Regions from separate parts of the Streptomyces sp. NPDC016851 genome, predicted to be linked through region 3. Evidence: riboswitches for the same ligand, from Rfam matches in the RefSeq annotation. Region 3 holds a riboswitch; each other region holds the start of a gene.
The links. Region 3 has a riboswitch for cyclic di-AMP ahead of ACZ3I3_RS18455 (M23 family metallopeptidase). Riboswitches for the same ligand answer to the same signal wherever they lie in the genome.
Positions count from the first base shown of each region.

Region 1: it holds a riboswitch for cyclic di-AMP, as region 3 does, so the genes downstream of both, ACZ3I3_RS06865 (transglycosylase SLT domain-containing protein) here and ACZ3I3_RS18455 (M23 family metallopeptidase) in region 3, are expected to answer to the same signal.
Region 2: it holds a riboswitch for cyclic di-AMP, as region 3 does, so the genes downstream of both, ACZ3I3_RS09545 (transglycosylase family protein) here and ACZ3I3_RS18455 (M23 family metallopeptidase) in region 3, are expected to answer to the same signal.
Region 4: it holds a riboswitch for cyclic di-AMP, as region 3 does, so the genes downstream of both, ACZ3I3_RS05795 (C40 family peptidase) here and ACZ3I3_RS18455 (M23 family metallopeptidase) in region 3, are expected to answer to the same signal.

Region 1 is NZ_JBVHEP010000003.1:320,730-322,921, reverse strand. It holds gene ACZ3I3_RS06870 (HAD family hydrolase) at 1-466, shown strand, start outside; gene ACZ3I3_RS06865 (transglycosylase SLT domain-containing protein) at 430-1,209, opposite strand; cyclic di-AMP (ydaO/yuaA leader) riboswitch at 1,213-1,386, opposite strand; gene ACZ3I3_RS06860 (polyprenyl synthetase family protein) at 1,906-2,192, shown strand, end outside.
Region 2 is NZ_JBVHEP010000004.1:387,654-389,845, forward strand. It holds gene ACZ3I3_RS09540 (transglycosylase family protein) at 1-873, shown strand, start outside; cyclic di-AMP (ydaO/yuaA leader) riboswitch at 1,102-1,268, shown strand; gene ACZ3I3_RS09545 (transglycosylase family protein) at 1,273-1,953, shown strand.
Region 3 is NZ_JBVHEP010000010.1:218,197-220,388, forward strand. It holds gene ACZ3I3_RS18450 (alpha-galactosidase) at 1-374, shown strand, start outside; cyclic di-AMP (ydaO/yuaA leader) riboswitch at 686-847, shown strand; gene ACZ3I3_RS18455 (M23 family metallopeptidase) at 852-1,760, shown strand; gene ACZ3I3_RS18460 (DUF6250 domain-containing protein) at 1,955-2,192, shown strand, end outside.
Region 4 is NZ_JBVHEP010000003.1:114,593-116,784, reverse strand. It holds gene ACZ3I3_RS05795 (C40 family peptidase) at 1-997, opposite strand, end outside; cyclic di-AMP (ydaO/yuaA leader) riboswitch at 1,006-1,179, opposite strand; gene pcrA (DNA helicase PcrA) at 1,469-2,192, shown strand, end outside.

The sequences.
Region 1 (2,192 bases), on a different contig from region 3:
GATGCCGCACCCGACCCTGCCGGCGGTGCGGGTCGACCGGCGCGACGACCTGTGGGGCGAGCCCATCAGCAAGGTGCTGCTGCGCCATCCCCACCTGTCGGACGACGAGTTGGCGGCGACGGCCCGCTCGGTGGTCGGTTCACTGGCGACGGTGACGATGTCGGGGCCCGGCACGGTCGAGCTCCAGCCGTGCGGCATCACCAAGGCCACCGGCCTGGCGCTGGCCGCCGAGCACCTGGGGCTGCGGCCGTCGGACACCCTCGCCTTCGGTGACATGCCCAACGACATCCCGATGTTCGACTGGGCCGCCCACGGCGTCGCCATGGCCAACGCCCATCCCGAGCTCAAGGCCGTGGCCGACGAGGTCACCCTGTCGAACGAGGACGACGGCATCGCCGTCGTCCTCGAACGACTGCTGGGCGGGACGGATCAGTACGGGCCGTTGACGTTGTCGATCGAGCCGTAGCGGGCCGCCGCGTAGTTGCAGGCCGCCGTGATGTTGGCGACCGGGTCGTACGGGTCCCACGACGTGCCGTCCACGTGGTAGGCCTGGAAGGTCGGGTCGATGGTCTGGAGCAGACCCTTGGACGGGGTGCCCTTGGCGGCGTTCGAGTCCCAGTTGTTGATCGCCTGGGGGTTGCCGGACGACTCGCGCATGATGTTGCGGTGGATGCCGTCGTACGAACCCGGGATCCCCTTCTGCGCCATGATGTCCAGCGCCTCGCGGATCCAGCCGTCCAGGTTGTTCGCGTAGGTCTTCACGGAGGCCTGGGTGGCCTTGGCGACGCCACCGGCGGGCTTCGCGGCCGGCTTGGCGGGGGCGGAGGACTTGGTCGCCGTCTTCTTCCCGGCGTCCGCCTTGGCCGTCTTCACCGTGAGCTTCAGACCCGGGTGGATCAGCTGCGGGTTGTCGCCGACGGCGGCGCGGTTGTCCTTGTAGAGCTGCTTCCAGCCGCCCGACACGTCGTACTTGTCCGCGATGCGGGCGAGCGAGTCGCCCTTGGTGACGGTGTACGTGAGGGACTTGGCGGGCTGGGCCGCCTGCGGCACGGACTGCGACACGGTGGGTGCGCTCTGGGCCGGCTGGGCGGCGTTGGCCTGCGTCGCGCCGATCAGCGGCAGGGCGAGGGCCGCTCCGCCGGTGCCGGCGGCCATGACGCGACGGGTGAACTGACTGGTTCTGGGGCGACGGTGCTTGCCTCGGGGCATGGGGATGTTCCTCTCCGGCGCCTGCGAGGTGAGCTGTCGGGTTCGGGCCGGGAGGTGCCCGGCCGCGTACGGCGCTGTGCGCTGTACGCGGCTTCACCCCGAGCCGTTCCGCTGCGCGGACCGGCGACTTACCTGGGTCCCCCGCTCCTGCCCTGCGTGAGTGAGTGGGTTCGTGTGGGGTGTCCGGGCGGTGGCAGGATTCGGCGTCCGCCGGACAGGCCCGGAACGTATGCGAGAGCACATGTCGGGAACAAGCACCGGAGTCACATATCGAGCGGTTGACCTTGGTCAGGGGCGTATGGGGCACTTGATCCTTTGCTGGAGCCAAGGCTCAACTTGCGTGCGGCGGAAGGAGGTACGGGCCGGTGCCGGAGTGGGATGTCCCAGGGGATAACGTGATTCAACTCACTGATCACGAGTCCGTGGGGCGATTTGCACTTAGGGGAATTCGCTTATCCAATGCCGCAAATCGTGCATAGCTCGCTATCGGCTGGTAAGTCGATAAATGTCTGTTCTTATGAGCTGATCGAAAACATTGCGGTCGTGATCGGATACCACCCGGCCTGTAACCCTGGGCGCTGGCGGTGATCGAAACGTGACCGGATACGCTGACTCGAGTGATGGCAGCGACCTATCGACAAACCGCGTAATCACCAGCAGACACACCGGCAGACACCAGCAGACAGGAGACCCCTCGTGACCGACGTCGGGCCGTTCGGGCTGAGCGTGCGGGACCAGGCTCTGGAAGCCGATGTCCAGGCCGGGATGGCGGCTGTCGAGGAAGGCTTGCTCGAGGCCACCAAGAGTGAGGTGCCCTTCATCACGGAGGCCGCCCAGCACCTGGTCCGGGCCGGTGGCAAGCGGTTCCGTCCGCTGCTCGTGATGCTCGCCGCCCAGTTCGGCGACCGGTACGCGCCCGGGATCGTGCCGTCGGCCGTCGTCGTGGAGCTGACCCACCTCGCCACGCTGTACCACGACGACGT
Region 2 (2,192 bases), on a different contig from region 3:
ATCCCGCTCCTCGGAGCCTCCGGTGCCAGCGCGGCCGACGGCACGACCTGGGACCGGGTCGCGGACTGCGAGACCGGCGGCGCCTGGAGCCAGAACAGCGGCAACGGATACTTCGGCGGCCTCCAGTTGTCCCAGGAGGACTGGGAGAACCACGGCGGCCTCGACTACGCCCCGAGTGCCGACCTGGCCAGCCGCTCCCAGCAGATAGCCGTGGCCGAGAGAATCCTCGCCGACCAGGGGGTCGGCGCCTGGCGCACCTGCGGTCTGCTCTCCGGCCTCGAACAGGACAAGGGCTCGGACACGTCCGACTCGTCCGCTCCGACGGACTCACCCGGACTGCTCGACTCCTCCGAGTCGGACGAAACCACCAACTCCGACAAGTCGCCTGATTCTGCCGATCCCTCGACGGAGCAGTCACAGGAGCAGTCGCAGGAGCAGTCCCCGGACCAGTCGCAGGACCAGTCACGGGATCAGTCGCAGGACCAGGAGCCCGGCAGCTCCCCGTCGCCCACTCCGGAGCGTGACGAGCCCGCCAAGTCGCCACAGGACGACCGCTCTTCAGCCCCGTCCGACACCACTTCCGGCCGCCACCGCGGCCCCAGCGCCGACGAGGACGCCAAGGCCGAGGACGGCCGTTCCTCCGGCTCCGCCGGACGGCACGCCTCGCGCGACGGCGAGGCCGCCCGGGAGGCGACGGACGGCTCCTACACCGTCCGCCCCGGCGACAGCCTCTGGTCCATCGCGAACTCTCTTGATGTCAGCGGCGGATGGCGCGCGCTCTACGTCGGGAACGAGACGGCCGTCGGCACCGACCCGAACCTCATCCGCCCCGGTCAGAAGCTCACGGTAGGGGTCGAAGCGGACGAGCGGTAGCCGGTGGGGCAGTACGGAAACGGGGGTGGAAGTCACCCCGAAACCGTGCGAGTTCACGTCACCGTTCGCGGCTAATGTCCCTTATCGGTGCGGTGAGAGATAGATCTCAGAAGCCCTGATCGTCTTTGAAATTCCGCGGATCGCATGTCTACGGTCATGACCGCTCGTCACCACGAGCCCCGGCTGCCGCAACGCCGAATCCTGCCAGCGGCCGCACGGGAACAGTCGTCGCGTCAAGCGCCGTAGGCAGGAGCGGGGGACCCAAGGTAAGTGCCCTACCGGCCGGTTGTGCCGGAAGGGCTTGGGGTGAAGCCGCGTCCCGGGAGGGACGCGGCCGGGCAACTCAACCGGCCCGAACCCGACAGCTCACCTCGTAGGCGTCGGTGAGGGGATCTCTCCATGCTGTTTTCCGGCAAGGGCACGCACCGCCGTCCGTCCAAGGCCTCTCGGGTCATCGCCATCGCCGGTGTCACCGGTGCCGCCGTCGCCGCCCCGCTGATGGCGGCCGGCAACGCCTCCGCCGCCACCGCCTCCGAGTGGGACGCCGTCGCCCAGTGCGAGTCCGGCGGCAACTGGTCCATCAACACCGGCAACGGCTACTACGGCGGTCTGCAGTTCTCCGCCTCCACCTGGTCCGGCTACGGCGGCACGAAGTACGCCTCCACCGCCGACCAGGCCACCAAGTCCCAGCAGATCGAGATCGCCGAGAAGGTCCTCGCGAGCCAGGGCAAGGGTGCCTGGCCGGTCTGCGGCAAGGGCCTGTCGAGCGCCGGCTACAGCGGCGGCTCCGAGCAGAGCAGCGGCTCCACCGAGACCCGCCAGACCGAGCAGCAGCCGGCCTCCCGCTCCGACGAGCGCCCGGCCCAGACCCAGAAGACCCAGAAGACCGTCACCACCCCGACCGGCAAGAAGGTCAAGAAGGGCGACGGCGAGTACAAGGTCGTCAAGGGCGACACCCTCAGCTCCATCGCGACCGAGGAGAAGGTCGAGGGCGGCTGGGAGAAGCTGTTCGAGCTGAACAAGGACATCATCACGGACGCCAACCTGATCTACCCGGGCCAGCAGCTGCACCTGAAGTAAGCAGCGGCCCACCCCCGTCCCCACGGGCTCCCCGCCCCGGTGCGTCATCCCCCGTGCGCACCGGGGCGGGGTTTTTTCTGCCGGTCTTTTCTGCCGGTCTTTGCGAACCGGCTTTGTTCCGTTCGGAAACAATTTACTCTCGGTTCTGTCCATGGGGTGGGCGACCCGGTGGCCGATCGCCCGGAGCCGGTTAGGCTCATGTCGCGAGCCACCGCGGCCCGCGCCTCGCCGGGTCCCCG
Region 3 (2,192 bases):
TCGGGGTCGGCGGTGACCTCACCCGGTGGACGGAGGAGGAGCTCGCCGAGGCGCGGGACTGGGTGGAGCTCTACAAGGAGATCCGGCCCGTGGTGCAGCGCGGCGACCTGTACCGGCTGCGCCCGCCGGAGGGCGGCCTGAGCGCCGTTCAGTACGTCCTCGGCGAGGAGACCGTCGTCCTCGCCTGGCTCCAGGCGCAGCGCTACGGCGAGCCCGTTCCGGCGCTCCGGTTGCGGGGTCTCGACCCGGCGGCGTCGTACGAATGCCGCGAAACGGGCGAAGTTCACCGGGGAGCCGTGCTGCTCCATCACGGGCTGCGGGTCGGTCTGCGCGGCGATCTGGACGCCACCGTGGTCCGGCTTAAGCGCAAGTAGCCCTTCTGTCCGAATAGGGAGCGCTTCGACTGTTTAGGTATAACGTGCCCCGGCTGTAAAGGAGATGAGGCCGGGGTGCGTGAGCATCGTCATATTCGTGACGATGTGTTGTTGCCATGTGCACGTAATTCCGGCGTTATTCAGGGAGATTGCGGGAGGCTGGAGATCGGTAATCCACGCTCCGTGACGGAAAAAATGTCGGCGCGTCAAGAAAAAGGCCGTCACAGGCAACCGCGAGCTTGTCCCTTTGCGTCCTGGTCGCTTACGTTCCCCACCAATCCGGACGGACGCCTAATCCTGCCGCCGCCCGGAGCCCGCACACACTGACCCGACGTACGGCAGGAGCGGGGGACCCACAGGTAAGACGCCTGTTCCGGTTCCCGGAACGGCTTGGGGTTAAGCCGCGCCTCGGCGCGGCCGGGCATCTCCAGTCCGAACCCGACAGCTCACCTCGCAGGCGACGGAGAGGAATTCGCCATGCCCGCGAAGGGTAAGCATCGCCGCCCGAAGTCCCAGCGTTTCACCCGCTCCATCGCCGTCGCCGGAACCGGTGGGGCCGCTCTCGCCCTTCCGCTCATGGGGGCCACCGGCGCCCACGCCGCCACCCCGCAGTCGGCTCCGGAAAAGGCCGTCCAGTCCGCGCCGGCCGCCGAGAAGAAGGCCACCGAAAAGGCCACGGGCGCCCGCTCGTACACCGTGCGGGCCGGTGACTACCTCGCGAAGATCGCCGACGAGCAGAACGTCGACGGCGGCTGGAAGAAGCTCTACTCGGACAACCGTGACGCCATCGGTGACGACCCGTCGCTGATCCACCCGGGGCTGAAGCTGGCGGTCGGCAAGAAGGCGGCGGCGAGCGAGTCCCCGGCCCCGTCGAAGGCCTCGGCCTCCAAGCCCTCGAAGTCCTCGGCCTCGAAGTCGTCCGCCGCCGAGTCGCCCTCGAAGCCGGCCGCCGCCAAGCCCGCCGCCGCGACCTCCAGCGGCTACAGCGCCCCGGTGGACGGTGCCACCGTCGGCACCCCGTACCGGATGTCCGGCAGCATGTGGTCCAGCGGCTACCACACGGGTGTCGACTTCGTCGTCCCGACGGGCACCTCGCTCAAGGCCGTCGGCGCGGGCACGGTCGTCTCCGCCGGGTGGGGCGGCGCGTACGGCAACCAGGTCGTCATCAGGCTGAACGACGGCAGCTACGCGCAGTACGCCCACCTGTCCTCGCTCTCCGTCTCGGCCGGCCAGACCGTGAGCGCCGGGCAGCAGATCGGCCTGTCCGGCGCCACCGGCAACGTGACCGGACCGCACCTGCACTTCGAGATCCGCACCACGCCGGACTACGGCTCGGACGTGGACCCGGTCGCCTTCCTGCGCTCGCACGGCGTCTCCGTCGGCTGACCGACCGCGTCACCACCTGCCTGACACGCGACCGAAGGCCGGACCCCGATCCCCGGGTCCGGCCTTCGGTGTGCGCGCACCTTCCGACCGTCCCAAGGGATCGACAGCGGGCGGCAGTTGGGACACAGTGATCCCGTCCGGAGCGCAAGCGCTTTCTGGAGCCTTCCAGGCGGATCCCCAAGGAGACCTGTCCCGTGCCGACCACTCGCAGAGCGTTCGCAACCCTGGCCGCCGGAGCCGCCGCGGCGGCCCTCGTCCCGACGGGCACCGCCCACGCCGCGCCCCGGCACCGCCGCCTCATCGCCCGGGACGACTTCTGTCACGGTCTCGCCCAGTGGGCTACCGAACTCCAGAACGGTGGCACCGTCACCGCGTCCCGTGGCGTTCTGGAGATCGACGTGCCGAGCGGGGCGACCGTATGGTTCAGGCAGC
Region 4 (2,192 bases), on a different contig from region 3:
TGGTGCCGGCGTTGACCTGGTCGTAGGTCGTGCGCGGCAGGGTGACGCCCGCGGCCTTCCAGGCGGCCTGGGTGAGCCCGGAGCAGTCGTAGGAGCCGGGCCCGACGGCGCCCCAGACGTACGGCTTGCCGATCTGGGCGCGGGCGAAGGCGAGCGCCTTCTCGGCCTTGGTGGCGTACGAGGAGTCGGCCGGGGCCGTCGAGGTGGACGAGCCGGAGCCCGTGGACGAGTCCGTGGACGAGGAGCCGCTGTCCTGCTGCTGGGCGGCCTGCTCCTGCGCCTGCTGCTGCGCGGCCTGCTGCCGGGCCAGCTCGGCGGCCTTGCGGGCGGCCTCCTGCTGCTTCTCCCGCTCGATCGCCGCGAGCCGTGCCTTCTCCTCGGCGGTCAGCTTCGACAGCAGATCGCGCGCGTCGGCGAGCTTCCGCTGGACGGTGGCCTTGGCCGTCTTCAGGTCGCCCTGGGTCTCGGTGAGCGTCTCGAGGCTCTCGGTGGCCTCCTGGCGCTTCTTCATCGTCTCGGACTGCTGGGTGACGTAGTCGTCGACCGCGACCTTCTGACGGCCGGTCATCCGGTCCATCAGCTGGGTCTGGTCGAAGTAGTCCTGCGGGGTGTCCGCGAGCAGGAACGTCGCCGTGTCCGGGGCGGAGGCGCCGGTGCGGTACTGGGCGGCGGCGAAGGAACCGAGTTCCTCCCGTGCCTCGTTGAGCTTCTGGGCGCGCTTGGCGACGTCGTCGAGGAGGGTGTCGACGCGCTTGCGCTGCTTGGTGGTCTTCTCCTTGGCCGAGTTGTACTTTTCGGTCGCCGACTCGGCCTGGCGGTACAGGTCGTCGACCTTCTTCTCGACTTCCTCGAGACTCGGCTTGTCGTCGGCCTCGGGGGCGGCGTTGGCCGACTGGGACAGCAGGGCGACGGACGTGAGGGCCGCCGTTGCCAGGGCGGGGGTCCGTATGCCTGCGACGCGCGTACCAGCGGGACGCGACTTGCGGTGCGACGCCAAGGGAGGCGACTCCTTCCGTGCTCCGCCTACCGGGTTAGCTGTCGGGTTCGGGCGGGTACATCGGAAGGGTTGCCCTACGGCCGTCTCCGCGAAGGGAGTCCGGCCGATTCACCCCAGAGTTCTCGGTTGGGTCCCCGGCTCCGGCTGCCGCTGCGGCACACCGGACTCGGCGGAGGCCGCGCGGCCCGGCGAGGTTCGCCGGTGGGGGTCGTGCGGCCTGCCCGCACGGTAGCCAACTCGTGTGGCCCTTGTGAAGGTTGATGGGCGATATGCCCGATACATTTTCGTGACCTTAGCCGAGGGCGTCGCCGAGAGTCATCGGCGGCGGAGGTTTGGTCATGAGTTCGTCATAATTGTGACGGCGTAGCGGGCTGTGATCGTGCGGGGATGCACGGTGACGAGGGGATCCTTTCGGCGATGTTCTCAGGGCGGCGGCGGGCTGTCAGTGGTGCGCCCTAGACTCGGAGAGCGATGAGCAGCCTCTTTGACGACAGCTTCCTGGCGGACCTCCAGGCCCAGCGGGGCCCCGCGGACGAGCCCCCGCCGCCACCCGAGGACGATCACGTACCGGAGCCGGTTCCGGACGATCTGTTCGGCGGGAAGTTCGACGTGCCCCCGGACCGGGACGCCTACTACCGCGACGGCGCGCCGCGCCCGCCGGTGGACACCGCCGCCCTCCTCGAGGGGCTGAACGACAACCAGCGCGCCGCCGTCGTCCACTCCGGCTCCCCGCTGCTCATCGTGGCCGGCGCCGGCTCCGGCAAGACCCGTGTGCTCACGCACCGCATCGCCCACCTGCTCGCCGAGCGGGGCGTGCACCCGGGCCAGATCCTCGCGATCACCTTCACCAACAAGGCCGCCGGCGAGATGAAGGAGCGCGTCGAGCAGCTCGTCGGACCGCGGGCGAACGCGATGTGGGTGATGACCTTCCACAGCGCGTGCGTGCGCATCCTGCGCCGCGAGAGCAAGAAACTCGGCTTCACGTCGTCGTTCTCGATCTACGACGCCGCCGACTCCAAGCGCCTGATGGCCCTGGTCTGCCGCGACCTGGACCTCGACCCCAAGCGCTTCCCGCCGAAGTCCTTCAGCGCCAAGATCAGCAACCTGAAGAACGAGCTGATCGACGAGGAGGACTTCGCCGCCCAGGCCACGGACGGCTTCGAGAAGACCCTCGCCCAGGCCTACGCGATGTACC